One region of the Fuscovulum ytuae genome, then DNA from elsewhere that is predicted to be linked to it. Evidence: riboswitches for the same ligand, from Rfam matches in the RefSeq annotation. Region 1 holds a riboswitch; the other holds the start of a gene.
What was found. Region 1 has a riboswitch for cobalamin ahead of QF092_RS10060 (ABC transporter ATP-binding protein). Riboswitches for the same ligand answer to the same signal wherever they lie in the genome.

Region 1 (9,200 bases):
ATCAGGGCTGCAAAGGTTGCACCACCTACCGGCCGAACGATGTCACCGGCTCCGTCCTCACCGTGTCCGAGGCGTCAGAAAAGACCCCGGCCGATGCCCCCGCCGCCGTCCGCCAATCGCAAGACGGGGCCGAGGTCGTCTATCTTTCCGAACCGCTCGACCGCCCCGCCGCGCTGGAAGGCCAGACCTACAAATTGAAATGGCCGGGATCGGAACACGCCCTCTACATCACCATCAATGACATCGTCATCGCAGGCCACCGCCGCCCGTTCGAGGTGTTCATCAACTCCAAGAACATGGAACATTTCGCCTGGACCGTCGCCCTGACCCGCATGATCAGCGCGGTCTTCCGGCGCGGCGGCGATATTTCCTTTGTGGTAGAGGAGCTTAAAGCCGTCTTCGACCCGCGCGGCGGGGCCTGGATGGACGGGCGTTATATCCCCTCCATCCTTGCGGCCATCGGCGGCGTCATCGAACGCCATCTCATCGATATCGGCTTTATCGAGGGGGAGGGGCTGGGTCTGAAATCCGATCCCCAGGCGCAGGTCGTGGCACTCGGTGCCCCCAAAGGCAAGGCCTGCTCGTCCTGCGGCAGCTATGACATGCGCATGATCGAAGGCTGCATGACCTGCGCCTCTTGCGGCTATTCCAAATGCGGCTGAGGGGGTAATCCCCTCACGCCCGCCGCGCCATCAGCCATAGGAAGAACAGCCCGCCGCACAGGCCGGTGACCACCCCGATGGGCATATCCTCGGGGGCCAGCACCACGCGCGCCGCCGCATCCGCCCAGATCAGGAACACCGCCCCCGCAAGGGCCGAGGCGGGCAGAACGCGCAGATTATCCCCGCCCACCACCAACCGCACCAGATGCGGCATCATCAGCCCGACAAAGCCGATCAGTCCCGAAAAGGCGACCATCACCCCCGTCACCAGCGCGGCCATGACAAAGACGGCCAGCCGGAACCGCCCCACTTCAATCCCCAGACTCGCCGCCGTCTCATCGCCCAAAGCCAGCGCATTCAACCGCCCGGCCTGCGCCCAAAGCCACAACCCGCATGGCAGCAGCACCGCCACGGGCCAGATCAGATGATCCCACTGCGCCAGCCCAAGCCCGCCCAGCATCCAGAACACAACCGTATGCGTGGCGCGCGGATCGCCTAGGAAAATCAGGATATTCGCCCCTGCCATAATCACAAAGCTGACCGCGACCCCCGCCAGAACCAAGCGGTCCGCACTGGTGGCCTGCGCCACCCGCGCCACGCCCAGAACCAGCAGCGTCGCCGCCAGCGCCCCCCCAAAGGCCATCAACGGCACGGTCAGAAGGCCAAGGAACATACCCGTATGCAAAAGCGCAGCGATGGCCCCAAAGGCCCCCCCGGACGAGATGCCCAGAAGATGTGGATCGGCCAGCGGGTTGCGCGTCACGGCCTGCAACGCCGCCCCCACCACGCCCAGCCCCGCCCCGACCAGCCCCGCCAGCACCACACGCGGAAAGCGGATCTCCCAGATGATCGCCGCCTGCCCCGCGCTCCAGTCACCTGCGGCGGCACCGGGCAGCACCCGCTCCACCGCAATGCCCCAGACTGTGGACAAGGGCACCGGCACCGCCCCGACCGACACCGCAACCACCACTGACAAGGCCAGAACCAGCCCCGCGCCCAGCACAAGGCCGATCCCCGCGCCGATCCGGCGCGGCGTCGATGATGTTTGCGCGAGGTCTGCCACGGTTCAGTTGCCCCAGAACCCGGCGATCAGCTTTTCCACCGCCTTGATATTGCGCGGCCCCGGCGTCGCCTCAACATAGTCCAGCACCACGAAACGGTCATTCTTTACCGCATCGATGCTGGCGAAGGCCGGGTTGCCCTTCATGAAGGCGATCTTCTGCTCGGCCGTCACATCGCCATAGTTCACGATGACGATCATTTCCGGGTTCCGTTCCACCACGGCCTCCCAGCCCACTTCGGCCCAGCTTTTTTCCAGATCATCAAGGATGTTCCTGCCCCCAGCCGCCTCGATCAGCGCGGTGGGCATCGCATAGGCCCCGGCGGTGAAAGGTGCCTCTTCCCCGCTGTCATAGACGAAGACGCGCAAGGGGGCGCTGCGATCAACCCCCGCCGTCAGGTCTGCCAACCGTGCCTTCCAGCCCGCGACCAGTTCCTCGGCCTTCGCCTCCACCCCGAAGATGCGGCCAAGGTTCAGGATGTCGACATACATGTCCTCCATGCTCGACTTCGCCTTCGGCCCGATATGGATGCAGCTTTCGGTCAGTTCATAGACCTTGATCCCCAAAGGCTCCACCGTCTCAGGCGTCACTTCGCCGCCAACCTTCATCCCGTAATTCCAGCCCGCGAAGAAGAAATCCGCCTCGGCCCCCGCCAGCACCTCTTTCGTGGGATACTTGGCCGAAAGCTCCGGCAGTTCCGCCACACCTTCGCGCATCTCCTCATCCAGCGTTTTCCAGCCGGAAATGCCAGTATAGCCCACCATCCGGTCGCGCAGGCCCAGAACCAGCATCATCTCCGTCAGGTTCGAATCGTTCGAAATCGCACGCGCGGGCGCGGCGTCGAAGGTCACACTGCGGCTGCAGCTTTGCACCGTCACAGGATAGGCCAGCGCAGGGGCGGCCATCATCAGGGCGGGCAAGGCAAAGGCGGCCACTCGGCCGATCGTCGTCAACATGGGTCAGGTCTTTCAGGTCAAGTTGTCACAGATGAAAGGAAAATCGCGGGCGCGGGCCGCTCCGGTCCACCACCGCGCGCACGCGGAAGGCTTCGGCGAGCACCGCCTCATCCAGCGCGGCGGCAGGCGGTCCATCGGCGAACAGACGGCCCCCATGCAGCACCAAGACCCGGTCGGCAAAGCCCGCCGCCAGCGTCAGGTCGTGCAAGGACGCGATCACCGTCAGCCCAAGCCCCCGCAGCAGATGCAAAAGGTCCAGCTGATGGCGGATGTCCAGATGGTTGGTCGGCTCATCCAGCACGATCACCCGCGGCTCTTGCGCCAAGGCGCGCGCCACCATTGCCCGCTGCCGCTCTCCCCCCGACAGGGTGGCAAAGCGCCGATCCGCCAGCGCGGCAAGGTCCATCCGCTCCAGCGCCGCCTCAACTGCCGCGCCCGCCTCGGGCCGCGCGAAGCCAGCGCCCCATCCCCGCCGATGCGGCAGGCGGCCCAGCGCCACGATCTGCCGCACGGTCAGGTCCAACTCCCCCGGCGTGTCCTGCAAGACCGCCGCCACCTGCCGCGCCGCAGCATCGGCTCCCATCTTCCACAGGTCCTGCCCCATCAAGCGCACCTCACCCCGGCGCGGCGCGTGATGGCGATAGATCAGCCGCAGAAGCGAGGATTTCCCCGCCCCGTTCGCCCCGCAGACGGCCACGATCTGCCCCACCGGCACGGCGAAACTGATATCGGTCAGGATATCATCCTGCCCCTTCGGCCCCCAACTCACGCCCTGCAGGGCCACCGCCGCCACGGCATCCGCCGCCAGCGCACGCAAAACAGGGCCAGTGCCGGCATCGGCACCAATGGGGATAACTGGCGCGGCAAGGGGCTGCCGCAATGACGCATCCATCAGACACTCCTTCCGGGGCACCCCGCCCGGTGGTTTTCGGGTCCTGATGGCAGGTCTCCTGACTCGCGGGTCTCGGCTTGCCCCGCCTTCCCGCGCCCAATCGGACACAGTGGCATCGGGGGTCGCTCGCCGCTCACAGTTGCGGGGGCAGTCACGGATTTGGCGCCTGATGGCTACACCACACCGTATTCCCTTTTCACCCAGCCACGCCTTTGGCCTGCCGGGAACCATCGCCTATAGCATCGCCCGCGCCCATGCCCCTGTCAAATCCGAAAGCGGCATCCGCCCCACCCTTCGCGCCATCCCCGCCGCGGCAAAGCCGCACGCGACCGGGTGACAAGCCCCCGCCTTCCGCCTTAGGCTTGCCCCAGACCTGCGCACCGTGGGTCCGATCTGTTCTGGTGCCGTATCATGTCCTATTCCGCGCTTCCCGACCGTTCCTTCTGGCGACGCTGCCTCGCATCGGGTGACTTTCGCCTGCGCGAACTCTATGAACCCAAGGTTCTTATCGCCCCCGAAGCAACCGTCGCCACGGCAGGAAGCTGCTTTGCCCAAAAGATCGGCCATGAACTGCGCGCCTCTTCGGCCCGTTTCCTCGATCTGGAACCCGTGCCAGCGGGCCTAACCCCCACAACGGCGGCACAACTGGGCTTTGGCCTCTTTTCCGCCCGTTTCGGCAATATCTACAGCACGGCCCAACTCCTCCAACTGGCCGAAGACGCCTTCGCCGATCACCTGCGCGACGAAACCTTCTGGGAAAAGGATGGCCGCTGGTTCGATGGCCTGCGCCCAAGGCTGGAACCGGGCGGCTACCCCTCCCGCGATATGGCCGAGGCCGCGCGCCTTTCCCACCTCGCCCAACTGCGCCGGATGTTTCTTGAGGCAGAGGTGTTCATCTTCACCCTTGGCCTGACGGAACGCTGGCAGGATGCCCGCACGGGCACAGTCTATCCGCTCTGCCCGGCCGTGGTGGACCCGGCCTTCGCGGATTCCGCCCATGTCTTCCACAATGCCCGCGTGGCCGAGGTTATCGGTGAACTGGATCGCACCATCGCGCTTCTGTCCCGCTTGAACCCGGACCTGCGCTTCATCTTCACCGTGTCACCCGTGCCCCTGATGGCCACGGCGACGGGTGGTCATGTTCTGGGGGCCACATCCCGCTCCAAGGCCGTGCTGCGCGCCGCAGTGGATGAGGTCTGCGCCAACCACGCCATCGCCGATTACTTCCCCTCATACGAAATCGCGACGCAGAACCCCACCTTCCGCGATGCCTTTGGCCCCGATCAGCGCGAGGTGCGCCCCGAAGTCGTTGAAACCATCATGGATGTCTTCTTCGCCGGACAATCGGCCCTCAGCCGACGCAAACCAAAAGACGGGCCAGACCCAGAAGAGGCCGCCGCCGCCGAACTTTGCGACGAAGTGCTTCTCGCGGCGGTCCGCGAATGAGGGTCCTTGTCTTTGGCGATTCCCACGCAGCCTGCATGATCGAGGCGTGGCGCAGAGGCGGCTGGCCCACCGATTGGCAGATGTCCTTCTTCGTCCGTCCCGGCAGCGGCCCGCCTGAACATGCCGTGACAGGCACCACGATCCGGGCCGTCACACCCGCCTTCCGTGACGTTCTCGCCCGCCTTGATCAGCCCGCCGAATATGACCTTGCCGCGCAGGATGCCTTTGTCATCATCGGCGGCGGGATCAGCCTCTTTCCGCTGGTGCAGGTCCTCAATACCTACGACATCCTGGATTGGGGCGGCGAAATCGGGGCCGAGACACGGCCCACCATCACCGAACCCGTCCTCCGCCTCGCTGTGGCCGAGGCGTTTCGCGCCACGCCCGCAGGGCGACTTCTGGCCGAATTGCGGGCCGTGCCGGCGCTTGCCGACCGCCCCATCCACCTCATGCCGCAACCCTTCCCCTCTGAAAAAGTGTTGGCCGATCGCAGCATCGCCTCTGGCGCAGGCCTGCGCCGCCTCGCACGGCTGCGGCTTCTGGCCCGCGCGGCGACCCTGTTCCATGACGCCACCAAAGACCTCGCCCGCGACTTCGGCGCACAGCTTCACCGCCAGCCAGAGACGACAATCCATCGCCACGCCTTCACCGCCCTCCCCTATTCGACCGAGGCGCGCCGTCTTGTGAACCTTGCCCAAGCGCAGCCCAAGTCCGACATCCTCCATGCCAATCAGGACTACGGGGTACTTCTGCTGCGGGGCATTACTGCTCGAACAGACACCAACCCTTAACCTAAACATATATAATTGCAGGAATTTTCGGCGCGCATCGGGCAGGCGCGTCAAGGATTTCTGAACCAGCGGGACCCAGCATGCGGGCATCTCAAAAGGGGTGCCGCATGACCAATGTTTATATCATCGCCGGGCAAAGCAACGCCGTCGCCGCCGAAAGCCGTATCCGCGCCGAACTCCTCGCCCGCGATCCCGGCGCCATCGTTCTGTCGGTCTCCAGCGGGGGCGCGCCCCTGACCTGGGGCCGCGCAGGGACGGATTGGTTCCAATCCGGCGATATGCGCGACACACTGATCAACACTGCGATTTCCACCCTTCGCGCCAATCCCGATGCCACCCTGCGCAGCTTGATCTGGCTGCAGGGTGAGGCGGATACCTACGGTTTCGCCCGCGCCGAAACCTATGCTGCGCAATTTCAATCGCTCCTCACCCGCGTGGACACCGCGCTGCAATCCGCCCTTCCTGGCCGGCAGACGGACTTCGACGTGCTAAGCGTTCAGTTATCCACTCAGGCGCCCGAGGCAGCGGGTCGCCAGAACTGGACCACCATCATCAATGAACAGCGCAAGCTTGACGCGGGCTCCGACCGAATCCTGTCGCTTGATCCCGATGCGGTCGCGCGTGAGGCGGGCCTTTCGCCCGCCGCCATGTTCAAGGACCCGCTGCATTACAGCCCCGCCATGCTCGACCGTCTGGCAGGCGCGATTGCCGAACAAGCCGTCAACACCCCTGCCCCCGCTCCAGCCCCTGCCCCGCAGCAGCCCCGCAGCTTGGACGGCACATCCGGGGCCGACCGGATCATCGGCATCGGCGATGACACGATCCGCGCCGCGGGTGGCAATGACACCGTCCTTGCCGGGGACGGCAATGATGCCGTTAGCGGCGGCAGGGGCGATGATCTGATCGAGGCCACCTCTGGCCGCAACCGGATGTGGGGCGGCGAAGGCAATGATCGCATCTTCGGCGGCAGCGGGCAGGATAGCCTTTATGGCGAAGCCGGGCGCGATATCCTGCAAGGCGGCGCCGGGGCTGATCTTCTTGAAGGCGGCGATGGCGACGACCTTCTCTTCGGCGGCAATGGGCGCGACAGGCTGCTTGGCGGCGCTGGGAATGACCGGCTGAATGGCGGGCTTGGTCAGGATGAGCTGACAGGGGGCGCAGGTTCCGATGTCTTCATCTTCACCTCCGCCGCCACTGCGGGGTCGGGCAACGGGGCGGATCGCATAACCGATTTCCAATCGAGGGTCGACAAGATCGACCTTGTCGCCTTCGATACCACCTACAACGGCACATCGGGCCTTCTGGGCGGCGGGCAACGGTCATTCTGGTTCGATGCCGCAGGGGGCCGCCTGCTTGGCGATCAGAATGGTGACGGCGTCGAGGATTGGTCCGTCTTCGTGACCGGTGTCACCCGCATGACGGACGCTGATTTCCTGCTCTGACCGGGCAGGTCACACCGCCACACCCGCCACGCGCAGCAATCCCGGCACATCCAGATGCGCCTCCACATGATCGGCCAGCGCCTCCAGCGCCGCCTCCACCTCGGCGGCATGGCGGCGCGGCGCGCTGGCGATGCCAAGCCGCGCCAGGTAGCCCGCACGAAAATCATCCGCTGCAAACAGCCCGTGCAGATAACTTCCCACGATCCGGCCATCGGCACTGATCGCGCCCTCGGCCCGGCCGTCAACAAATGCAAAGGGTCGCGCGCAATCCGGTCCCGCCGTCCGCCCGATATGAATTTCATACCCCTCGACCGGCAGGCCGGTCGCGGCCTCCACCGCCCGCACCCGGTCTAGCCGCTTGTCGGGGGTCATCACCGTCTCCACCGCCAGCAGTCCCAGCCCCGCCGTTACCCCGGCAGGCCCCTCGATCCCCTCCGGATCGGCGACCGACGCACCCAGCATCTGATACCCCCCGCAGATCCCCAGCACGTGCCCCCCCCGCCGCACATGGGCGGCAAGGTCCACGTCCCAGCCCTGCGCACGAAGGAATGCCAGATCGCCGCGCGTCGATTTGCTGCCCGGCAGGATCACCAGCCGCGCCTCGGCCGGGATTGGTTCCCCCGCCCGCACCATCACCAGCTTCACCCCCGGCTCCGCTTTCAACGGGTCCAGATCATCGAAATTCGCGATCCGTGACAGGGTCAGACAGGCGATCACCACCCCTTCGCCCACAGGCCGCGCGGGGATGTCTTGCGCATCTTCGGCAGGCAGCAGATGCGCCTGCCCAAACCACGGCACGACGCCAAACCCGCGCCACCCCGTCCGATCCTCGATAAAGGCATAGCCATCGTCAAACAGCCGCGGGTCGCCCCGGAATTTGTTGATCAGGAAGCCCGCCACCATCGCGGCATCGTCGGGGTCAATGACCGCCTGCGTGCCCACCAGCTGCGCGATCACGCCGCCCCGGTCGATATCCCCCGTCAGGATCACCGGCACCCCCGCCGCACGGGCAAATCCCATATTGGCAATATCGCCCTTGCGCAGGTTCACCTCGGCCGGGCTACCCGCCCCTTCCACGATCACCAGATCATGGCCCTCCCGCAGCCGCCCAAAGCTTTCCAGCACCGCCCCCATCAGTTGCGGCTTCAGGCTCGCATAATCCCGCGCCCGGGCTGTGGTCAGCCGCCGCCCCTGCACGATGACCTGCGACCCCGTCTCGCTTTCGGGCTTCAGAAGGACCGGGTTCATATCGACCACCGGCTCCAACCCGCAAGCCAAGGCCTGCAAGGCCTGCGCCCGCCCGATCTCTCCCCCATCCGCCGTCACGGCGGCATTGTTCGACATGTTCTGCGGCTTGAAGGGCGCAACGGAAAGCCCCCGCCGCCGCGCCGCACGGCACAATCCCGCCACCAGCATGGATTTGCCGACATTCGACCCGCAGCCCTGGATCATCAGCGCAGGCATAACGGCCTCAGAACTCCACCCCCGGCTGGCCCTTGATGCCGGACCGGAACGGGTGCTTCACCAGCGTCATCTCCGTCACAAGATCGGCCATCTCGATCAGCTCTTCCTTCGCGTTCCGCCCCGTCAGGCAGACATGCGTCATCGGCGGCTTTTCGTCGCGTAGAAAGGCCAGCACCTCGGCGATGTCCAGATAATCATAGCGCAGCGCGATGTTGATCTCGTCCAGCAGGACGAATCGGATACCCGGATCGCGGATCAGCGCCTTCGCCTTCTCCCACCCCGCCTTTGCGGCGGAGATGTCGCGCGCCTTGTCCTGCGTCTCCCATGTGAACCCCTCGCCCATGGCGTGAAACTCGCACAGATCGCCGAAATTCCCTTCGATCAGGCGGCGTTCGCCGGTATCCCACGCGCCCTTGATGAACTGCACCACCGCGCAGGGCATCCCATGCGCGATGCAGCGCAGGATCATGCCAAAGCCCGAGGAAG
Region 2 (9,200 bases), on a different replicon from region 1:
GCGCATCTGTTCGGCAGTGGTGGTCATCATGCGTCCTTCTGTTCGTACTGGACCCCGGCCTCGGTCAGGATGACGTCCAGTGCGATGTCGTGGGGTTGGGGAAAGATGGTGGCAAGCCGGGCAGATTGCAGACCGATACCGATTGTCATCGGGCGAGGCGACAGCACGGCGAGCGTGCGGTCAAAGTACCCCCCGCCGTAGCCCAGCCGAAACCCTGCCGGGTCCCAGCCCACCAAGGGGGCAAGAGTCAGGTCAGGCACCACCTCTGGCCCGTCAGCCGGGACCGGGATCTTCCAGAAGCCCTGCACCATCCTGCAATCCGGCGTCCATAGGCGGAACGCCAGTGGTGCAGAGGGCGCTGTGACCACGGGCAATGTGACGTTCGCGCCGCGTGCGAGCAGGCTTTCCAGCCAGGGCCGCAAGTTCAGTTCCGCCTTGATCGGCCACCAAGCCGAGAGCGTCAGCCCGTCAATATTCGGGAAACGTTCAGCAAGGAGGGTATCGACACGCGCGGCAATCATGTCTGCCGCTGCACGACGCTGCGACACGGACAGGGCCTGACGGTCTGCGAGCAATCGCGCGCGCTCGGCCTTGCGCCAGCGGGCGACGTCGCGCGCCTGCTCTTGGTCCACAGCCAACGGATCGAAGTAGTCCGGGGCGATCTCGCAAGCCATGCAGGGGGACGAGGCGAATGGGCCCGGCTCAGACATCGGCGCGCCGCTCCGCCTCGAACTGCGGGAACAGCACGTCGTTCTCCAGACGCATGTGCTCGGTCAGGTCACGGGCGAACTCATCCAGTCCACGGTAAAGCCCGGTCCAGGTGCCGCAGGCCCCGCCGGGCAAGGTCAGGTTTGCGGTCAGTCGGAGGATCTCGGCCAGCTCGCGGTCATGCCCGGCATGATCGGCGCGCATCACCGCGATCGGAGTCTCGATGCCGGGCATCCCGCCCTTGCGGATCGCGGGAAACAGGATCAGTTCCTCCTTCTTCATATGTACCTCCAATTCGCCGAGCATCTCGTGCAGCAGGGCCGACAGTCCGTCAGGCACGCCCACGTCGCCGAAGTGCACGTCCTCGACACGCTCCGCCATTGCCACCAGTTGCGGAAGCTGCTCCCTGTGGCGGGCATGGTAGCGCTCCTCGATGTGCCGGGTCAGGGCGGTCGGCTCGGACGGCGCTGCAGCTTCGGTCATGTGAGGTCTCCTGTCAGAAGAACAGTTTGGGTGGGGCGACGGGGTCGCTTTGGGCTGACTGAACGGCGATGTGCAGGGAATAGGCGATCCGCTCGGCGCGCTCGATCAGGTGCAAGGCTCCCGCGGGCGTGCAGGTATCAACAGCTGTCGCGCGGAACAGCGCAAGCCAGCGGTCAAAATGTGCCGCATTGATCGGCAACGGAGTATGCGCGGGCACCGGCCGGCCATGATACTGCCCGGTCATCAAGGCGATCGAAGACCAGAACGTCACCATCCGCTCAAGATGCACGGCCCAATCGGTGATGCGGGCCGCAAAGATCGGCCCCAGAACGGCATCTGCACGGACACAGCCGTAAAAGCGGTGTACCAGATCGCGCAGAACATCGGGGCTAAGACCCGTCTCTACCATAAGGGCGGCCGTCACTTCCGGCCTGGTTGTCGGGATGGACAAGCTGACAGTTGCGCTGGACATCTGAGTCTCCGTCTTGCGCTTTGGCTTAGGCCTGCTAATTGGTATTGTAAATACCTATTCAAGGAAACCGACCTCATGCGGCTGACCTCCTTCACCGACTTCGGGCTACGGATGCTGATGCGGATGGCCGCCGATCCGTCGCGCGCCAACTCCACGGCCGAACTGGCCGAAGCCCTGGGCCTGTCCCGCAATCATCTGGCCAAGATCATCCAGCATCTGGCGCGCGCAGGCCTGATCGAAACCCGGCGCGGCGGCGGCGGTGGCGCCGTGCTGGCCCGACCGGCGTCCGAGATCCGGCTTGGCCAGGTCATCCGGTTGTTGGAAGAAGGGCAGCCCTTGGTCGAGTGTTTCGGGGCCGATGGGGGTGCCTGTTCGATAGACACGCGCTGTCGGCTCAAGGCGCGTCTGCGTTCTGCGGAAGCAGCTTTTCTCACGGATCTCGACCGATCGACACTGGCCGATATCGCCCTGCCCCCGCTCGTGGTGTCGCAATGACGCAGGTGGAACGTGACGGTGCAGGCTTTGTCGTCCCGGCAATCTTGCTCGCCGAAGCATTCGGACTGACCGAGTCCGACGTTCGCGAGTCGATGCGCACCGGCGCCCTGACATCGATCTGCGAGGCCGGGGTGGGGACGGACGCGGGACGCTGGCGCCTGACGTTCCGTTACATTAATCGCGCCCTCCGGTTCACGGTCGACGAGGTAGGAACGATCCTGTCGAGTTCTCGCTTTCCGGTGCGGGACCGATCGTCTGACTTGGAACGTTGACTCCTTCATCCGATTATGTAAGTGATTAATCACTTACTTTCTTGGATGAGTCGATGCGCAAGACGTCAGATCTCCGCAAGGCCGAAATCGTGGCAACGATCCTAGCCTTGGCCGACCAGATCGGCCCGGACCGGGTGACGACAGGCGCCGTCGCCAACGAAGTCGGCGTGACGCAGGCTGCCCTGTTCAGGCATTTTCCAACAAAGGCTGCAATGTGGAGTGCCGTGGCCGACCAGGTGGCCGAAACGCTGACCCATGCCTGGAATGCGGCTGTGGCACTGAGTGAGCTGCCGGTTGACAGGATCAGGGCCCTGATCCGGGCGCAACTGGACCAGATCGCAGCAACACCCGCGATGCCCATGCTGCTGTTTTCCCGCGAACTGAATGTCGAGAACGCGGCCCTGCGCACGGCATTCCACGGGCGGCTGACCGCTTTCCATGGCCATCTTATGCGCGAAGTCGAGCTGGGCCAGCAGTCCCATACCCTGCGCGATGACGTTGCAGCGGCGGATGTGGCGGTCTTGCTGACTTCCCTGGTGCAGGGGGTGGCGATCCGCTGGTCACTGGGCGCGCGCGACTTTGGCCTGCAGGCCGAAGGGCTGCGCCTTCTGGATGTCCAGCTGCACCTGCTTGGGGTGGAAGGAGGCTGACCGATGCGGACCATCTGGATCATCGCGGTGGTGGCGACCCTGAGCATCGGTGCAGGAGCGATGTACCTGACCGAGCGTCCGTTGACGGTGGCGGTCGTGCAGCCCGAAACCGATGTGGCCCTTCGCATCTACGGGCTCGGAACCGTCGAGGCGAGGGTACTGGCGCGCGTAGGATTTGAGTCCAGCGGAACACTGATGTCGCTTACGGTCGATGCAGGTGACCGCGTGGCACAGGGGCAAGCGCTGGCCGCGCTGAATCAGGATGAGCAGGAGGCGCGGCTCGCGCGTGCCCAGGCCGCCGTGGCGGCGAACGCTGCCAATCAGGCCAAGGCCGAAGCGGCTGTCCTCCGCGCCACGGCAATCCTGGCGCAGCGCGAGGCGGCCAACCGCCGGCAGGCCGAGTTGACCCGACAGGAAGCCGCATCCATCCAGCGCGCGGAGGAGGCGCAGCGAGATGAAGACGTCGCTCGTGCTGACGTGAAAGTTGCCGAAGCGGAACTCGCCGTCATTCGCGCTCAAGGGCAGGATGCAGTCGCTGCCCTGCAACTTGAACAGACGCTGCTGGACCGTCACCGCTTGACCGCACCCTTTGATGCGCTGGTTGTGACACGCCTGGCCGAAACCGGGGCCGTGGTTCGGTCAGGCGATCCGATCTTTACCCTGATCGACCCCGATACGATTTGGATTCAGGCCTACATTGACGAAGAACGCGCTGGTCAGCTGGCCCTTGGCCAGCCCGGCACCATCCGTCTGCGGTCTCAGCCTGCCAGCGAATTCACAGGCACGATCACCCGCATCGGAGTGGAAAGCGACCGGGTGAATGAGGAACGCCGCGTCTGGCTGACCTGCTCGGATTGCCCGCAGCAAATGTTTCTGGGCGAACAAGCCGAGGTGCGCATCCTGACTGCCACACGCGCCACGGCCCTGATGGTGCCTGAAGTGGCGATTATCGGCTTCGACGGGTATCGCGGCACGGTCTGGATCGTCCAGGACAGTAGGCTTTCGCGCGCCGACCTGACATTCGGCGCGCGTGACGACCGGGGCCGGGTGGAAGTGACGGGCGGGTTGCCCGATGCTGCGCAGGTCGTGGCCGTCCCGCTGCAAGGCGTGGATGAAGGTCGGCCTGCCCGCATCGGAGCCGCGCCATGAACCTTGCCATCAAGGATATCCGCCACGGTCTCTTCCGCTTTGTCCTGACCTGTTTGGGACTTGGGCTTCTGATGACGGTCGTGCTGGCGATGATCGGCATCTACAACGGCCTTGTCGCCGATGCCCTGGCCGTCGTGAAGGCCCCTGCCGCTGATGTCTGGGTGGTCGAGGCTGGCACACAAGGCCCCTTTGCCGAAGCGTCAAGCATCCCGGCCACGACCCGGGACGCCGTGGCCCGCATGCCCGGAGTGGCCGAGGCCGGGGCCATCACTTACCAAACGATCGAGGCCAGCCATGCCGGCGGGACCTTGCGGCTCTATGTCATCGGCTTTGAACCCGGTCGTCCCGGCGGACCGCAGCGCATTACCGAAGGGCGGGGGCTGGGCAGAAGCCACTTTGAACTGCTGGCAGACCGCAAGACCGGTCTGGTGCCCGGAGAGACCATCCGGCTGGGACGCGACCGCTTTACCGTCGTGGGATTGGTCGAGGATGCGATGAACTCAGGCGGCGATCCGGCGGTCTATGTGACTTTGGCTGATGCACTGACGTTGCAGACGGCGATGGACCCGGCCGCTGCCCGGGTGCAGGCGGCCCGGGGCGATGGCGGCCTGCGCCCACCGACGGTGGCCGCCGTTGTTGCCCGGCTGCAGCCCGGTGCAGATGTGGCGCTTCTGACCGCGACAGTTCGGCAATGGAAACACCTCTCCGCCCTCAGCCAAGGTGAACAGGAGCAGCTTCTGCTTGCCTCGGTGGTGGACCGGGCGCGGCGCCAGATCGGTCTGTTCCTGGGGATCCTGCTGTCTGTCAGCGCCGTGGTGATTGCGCTCATCATCTACACAATGACCATGGAGAAGCTGAAGCAGATCGCTACCCTGAAGCTGATCGGCGCCCCGGATCGAACCATCGTGGGCCTGATCGTGCAACAGGCGCTGATCCTTGGCATCTCTGGCCTCGGGATCGGGCTGGCCCTGATCCTTCTGGTCAAGGACAGCTTTCCCCGCCGCGTTGTGCTTGAGCCGTTCAATGCGCTGGTGCTGACAGGCATCATCCTGATGGTCTGCCTTGTCGCCTCGGGTCTTGGCGTCCGCGCGGCGCTGAAGGTTGACCCTGCCACAGCGCTCGGGGGCTGACCCATGGCGCCGGGCGACATTCTGGTCGATGTGCGGGGCGTCGCCAAGCATTATGGCGAAGGCGAAACCCGTGTCGATGCCTTGCGGTCCGTGGATCTGCGGGTGCATGTCGGCGAAGTCATCGCGCTGCTGGGCCCGTCCGGTTCGGGCAAGACGACGCTGCTGAACGTGATCGGCTGCATTCTTGCCCCGACCGCGGGCCGGGTCGAACTGGATGGCGATGCGGTGTTCGACGGCAAATGGCTCCGCAGCGATCTGCGACGGCTGCGCCTGGACAAGATCGGCTTTATCTTTCAGGCGCACAACCTGTTGCCCTTCCTGACCGCCGAAGAGAACGTCTCGGTCGTGCTGGACCTTGCGGGCTGGACTGCCGAAAGAGGCCGAGCACGGGCACGCGAACTGCTTGATTACCTTGAAGTCGGGCATCGGGCCAAGGTGAAGCCGGCCCTGCTTTCCGGGGGCGAAGCGCAACGCGTCGCCATTGCCCGCGCGCTGGCGAACCGCCCCCGGATCATCCTGGCCGATGAACCCACGGCTGCGTTGGACAGTGGTCGGGCGCAACTTGTGATGGACCTTCTGCGAAAGCTCGCCAGCGACCAGAAGGCCTGCATCATCGCCGTGACGCATGATGAAAAGATCTTCGACCGTTTCGACCGCCTGATCCACCTGCGCGATGGTCGTCTCGTGGACAGCTGAACCAAGGAGAAGGCCATGCCCGCCCGCAGAAAGCCCCTGACGGCCGTCGCCGTTGTCGCAATCGTCTTCGGTCTCCTGACCATCGTTTCTGGAAGCCGCGCCCTTTTTGGTGGCGCCGACATGGGGGCCGTCGTCCCGTTCGTTCTATGGTTCAACTTCCTAGCAGGGTTTGCCTACATCATCGCGGGTCTGGGGCTTTGGTATAGGACTGGCTGGGCACCCGGCCTTGCCATCGCCATCACCCTTGCGACCGGAGCGATCTTTGCGATGTTTCTTTTGGAGGTCTGGCGCGGGACTGCATACGAGGCGCGGACGATGGGTGCGATGGCGCTGCGCCTTGCGATCTGGGTGGTGATCAGCGTCGTGGCGGCAAGAGAAAAGTCCAGTCGCGCATGACGGAAGGCAATCCTTTCACAGGGCACCATGCGGCCTGCCGCGATACTAGCAAGCAGGCGGCGTCACGTCTGACGGGACATCCCGTGCCCCCTCGCACTGACCCCAAGCGTCGCAATAGATCAACTGCTCCAGCGGCAGGCGGCTTGCCCAACCCTTAGCCGCCAATTCGGGCTGGTCGTAAAGCTCCTCGACGTAGCCGAGGCAAAGCCAGGCCACGGGAACAACGCTTTCGGGCAGGCCAAGGATCTCGCTTAACGCGCCCGACCGAAAGATGCTGACCCAACCCACACCAATCCCTTCCGACCGAGCCGCCAGCCAGAGGTTCTGAACAGCACAGACGGTCGAATAAAGGTCCATCTCGGGCGCGTGGGTGCGACCAAGCACAAAAGGGCCGCCACGCGCGCGATCGCAAGTGACACAGATGCTGACCGGCGCTTGCAGGATGCCTTCAAGCTTCAGGCTGGAATAGAGCGGACGGCGGTCAGGTCCGAACATCGCTTCGGCTTCAGCGTTTGCATCGGCAAAGGCGGCCTGAACCCGACCTTTCACACCGGCATCCCGGACAATGATGAAGTTCCACGGCTGCATGAACCCAACCGAAGGCGCATGATGGGCAGCCGTCAAAATGCGCATCAGAACATCTTTGTCCACGGGTGTGTCCGTAAACTGCGAGCGCACGTCGCGGCGCGAGAAGATAGCGCGATAGACGGCAGCGCGCTCGCTTTCGCTGAAGGCTCCGGCCGCGACCGGAGAGGCAGAAACGGACATGACGGTCCCCCTTCGTCGAAACGGGCGCGCCGCCGGCCTTCGGCGCGTCCTGTTTCGTCTGGCCGGTCTTCTGACTTGGCTTCGCGCGGGTGCTGCGCCTTCCCGGTCATTCGACCAGTGGCAAATGCAGCCCCATCTACCTTACAGCGTTGGGCACGTCGCAGGATTTCACTGCGTTCCCGATTATCCCGCCACGAAAAGCGGCGGGCACCAGACGCCGCCACTGTAGGCGTAAGTTCGATCTGGCGCAATCAGCGCGGCACTCCCGACGAAGACAGACGTAAAATCATTCTGCGGGATCCTTCAGCCCGGAATTTGGATCGAGGGCGTAGCCGCTCGCTGGTCCACGAAGGGGTTGAGCCAGCATCTGGTCGAGCCACAAATCACGCTGTGTACGAAACTGTTCGATACCGATTTCCATCCCTTCGTGCCCCTTGGCGGGCTGAGCGATGTAGGTCCCGAGCAGCCGGTCCCACCACGGCAAGTTGAAGCCGTAGTTCGAGTTGGTCTCGCGCGGGTCTTTGGAATGGTGGACGCGGTGCATGTCCGGCGTCACGACGAACAGGCGCAGCACGCGGTCCACCGGGCGTGGCAGGTCGATATTGGCGTGGTTGAACAGCGCGGTGGCGTTCAGGACCACCTCGAAGAGCAGCACCGCGACGGCGGGCGGGCCGAGCGCCGCGACCACTGCCAGCTTGATCCCCATTGAAATGAGGATTTCCACGGGATGGAAACGCAGTCCCGTGGTTGCGTCGAAATCGAGATCGGCGTGGTGCATCCGGTGCAGCCGCCAGAGCCCGGGCACGGCGTGGAACATCACGTGCTGAAGGTAGATCGCCAGATCGAGCAGCAGCATCGAGACGATGATTGCGACCCAGACTGGCACATCGATGTTGTTGAGCAGGCCCCAGCCACGATCCTCGGCCATGACGGCCAGACCGACCGCGAGGATCGGAAAACTCAGCCGCAGGATGACCGTATCCACCACCACCAGAGCAAGGTTGTTCGTCCAGCGGATCACACGCGGGATCTCCCGTCTGCGCCGGGGGGCTGCCACTTCCCAAAGCGCCATCGCCGCCAGAACACCCAGAAAGATGGCAAGCCGGATGGTCGCCTCGGTGGCAAGGATGGTCTCGGACATGGATCGCTGGCCTTGGGGCTTGTGGGGCGCGCTGGAATCGCTATTATTCAAGTTATCGCTTGAATGATGTAGCGTCAGGAGACAGTCCTTGTCAATCAGCCCGAAGCTGGCCCTGTTGGAGGAATACGCCCTCGTCGCGCGCGCCCTGTCGGCACCGGCGCGTCTGATGCTGCTGGAACAACTGGCGCAAGGCGAGCGCGGGGTGGAGGCACTGGCCGACAAGACCGGCCTGACCATCGCCAACTGCTCGCAGCACCTGCAACAGTTGCGACGGGCCGCTCTCGTCACCAGCCGCCGTGACGGCAAAGCAGTGATCTACCGGCTGACCGACGCGAAGACGCTCGCGCTCATGGACCTTTTGCGCATCGTGGCCGAACGTAACCTGGCACAAGTCGAGCGCATCCTGCGGGGCCTCTCGGGCGGCTATGACGCGCCCGAACCGGTCAGTCGCGCGGTCCTCGCCGCACGGCTCGCGGAAGGCTCTGTCACTGTTCTCGATGTCCGGCCCTCCGACGAATACGCTGCGGGCCACATCCCCGGTGCGCGGAACGCCACCCTGGCGCAGTTGGAGCAAATCCTCCCAACACTTGCGCATGACGCCGAGATTGTCGCCTATTGCCGCGGCCCATACTGCGTCTATGCCCATCAGGCCGTCGCCACTTTGCGCCGCCACGGTCTAAACGCGCGGCGGCTGGAAGGTGGTTTGCCTGAATGGCGTGAGGATGGAAGACCAGTGCTCATCGACGTGGGCTGAGCGTTGTTGGGCTCAATAGGACGGCGCCCGGTTTCGAAAGGACAGGACTTCGCTCATCGCGCTCCATCTTCGTTGACGATGCAATC

Region 2: another riboswitch for cobalamin. It lies ahead of bluB (5,6-dimethylbenzimidazole synthase); the one in region 1 lies ahead of QF092_RS10060 (ABC transporter ATP-binding protein).

Annotation. Positions count from the first base shown of each region.
Region 1 is NZ_CP124535.1:2,074,370-2,083,569, forward strand. It holds gene QF092_RS10045 (adenosylcobalamin-dependent ribonucleoside-diphosphate reductase) at 1-662, shown strand, start outside; gene QF092_RS10050 (FecCD family ABC transporter permease) at 676-1,686, opposite strand; gene QF092_RS10055 (ABC transporter substrate-binding protein) at 1,729-2,631, opposite strand; gene QF092_RS10060 (ABC transporter ATP-binding protein) at 2,705-3,571, opposite strand; cobalamin riboswitch at 3,603-3,814, opposite strand; gene QF092_RS10065 (GSCFA domain-containing protein) at 3,983-5,017, shown strand; gene QF092_RS10070 (hypothetical protein) at 5,014-5,808, shown strand; gene QF092_RS10075 (sialate O-acetylesterase) at 5,916-7,250, shown strand; gene QF092_RS10080 (cobyric acid synthase) at 7,260-8,714, opposite strand; gene cobO (cob(I)yrinic acid a,c-diamide adenosyltransferase) at 8,722-9,200, opposite strand, start outside.
Region 2 is NZ_CP124536.1:107,855-117,054, forward strand. It holds gene QF092_RS19160 (NnrS family protein) at 1-27, opposite strand, end outside; gene QF092_RS19165 (5-formyltetrahydrofolate cyclo-ligase) at 27-674, opposite strand; gene QF092_RS19170 (hemerythrin domain-containing protein) at 703-1,191, opposite strand; gene QF092_RS19175 (group III truncated hemoglobin) at 1,205-1,663, opposite strand; gene QF092_RS19180 (Rrf2 family transcriptional regulator) at 1,739-2,158, shown strand; gene QF092_RS19185 (DUF6522 family protein) at 2,155-2,430, shown strand; gene QF092_RS19190 (TetR/AcrR family transcriptional regulator) at 2,484-3,080, shown strand; gene QF092_RS19195 (efflux RND transporter periplasmic adaptor subunit) at 3,084-4,229, shown strand; gene QF092_RS19200 (ABC transporter permease) at 4,226-5,359, shown strand; gene QF092_RS19205 (ABC transporter ATP-binding protein) at 5,363-6,055, shown strand; gene QF092_RS19210 (hypothetical protein) at 6,071-6,451, shown strand; gene bluB (5,6-dimethylbenzimidazole synthase) at 6,497-7,219, opposite strand; cobalamin riboswitch at 7,263-7,449, opposite strand; gene QF092_RS19220 (sterol desaturase family protein) at 7,506-8,360, opposite strand; gene QF092_RS19225 (ArsR/SmtB family transcription factor) at 8,449-9,114, shown strand.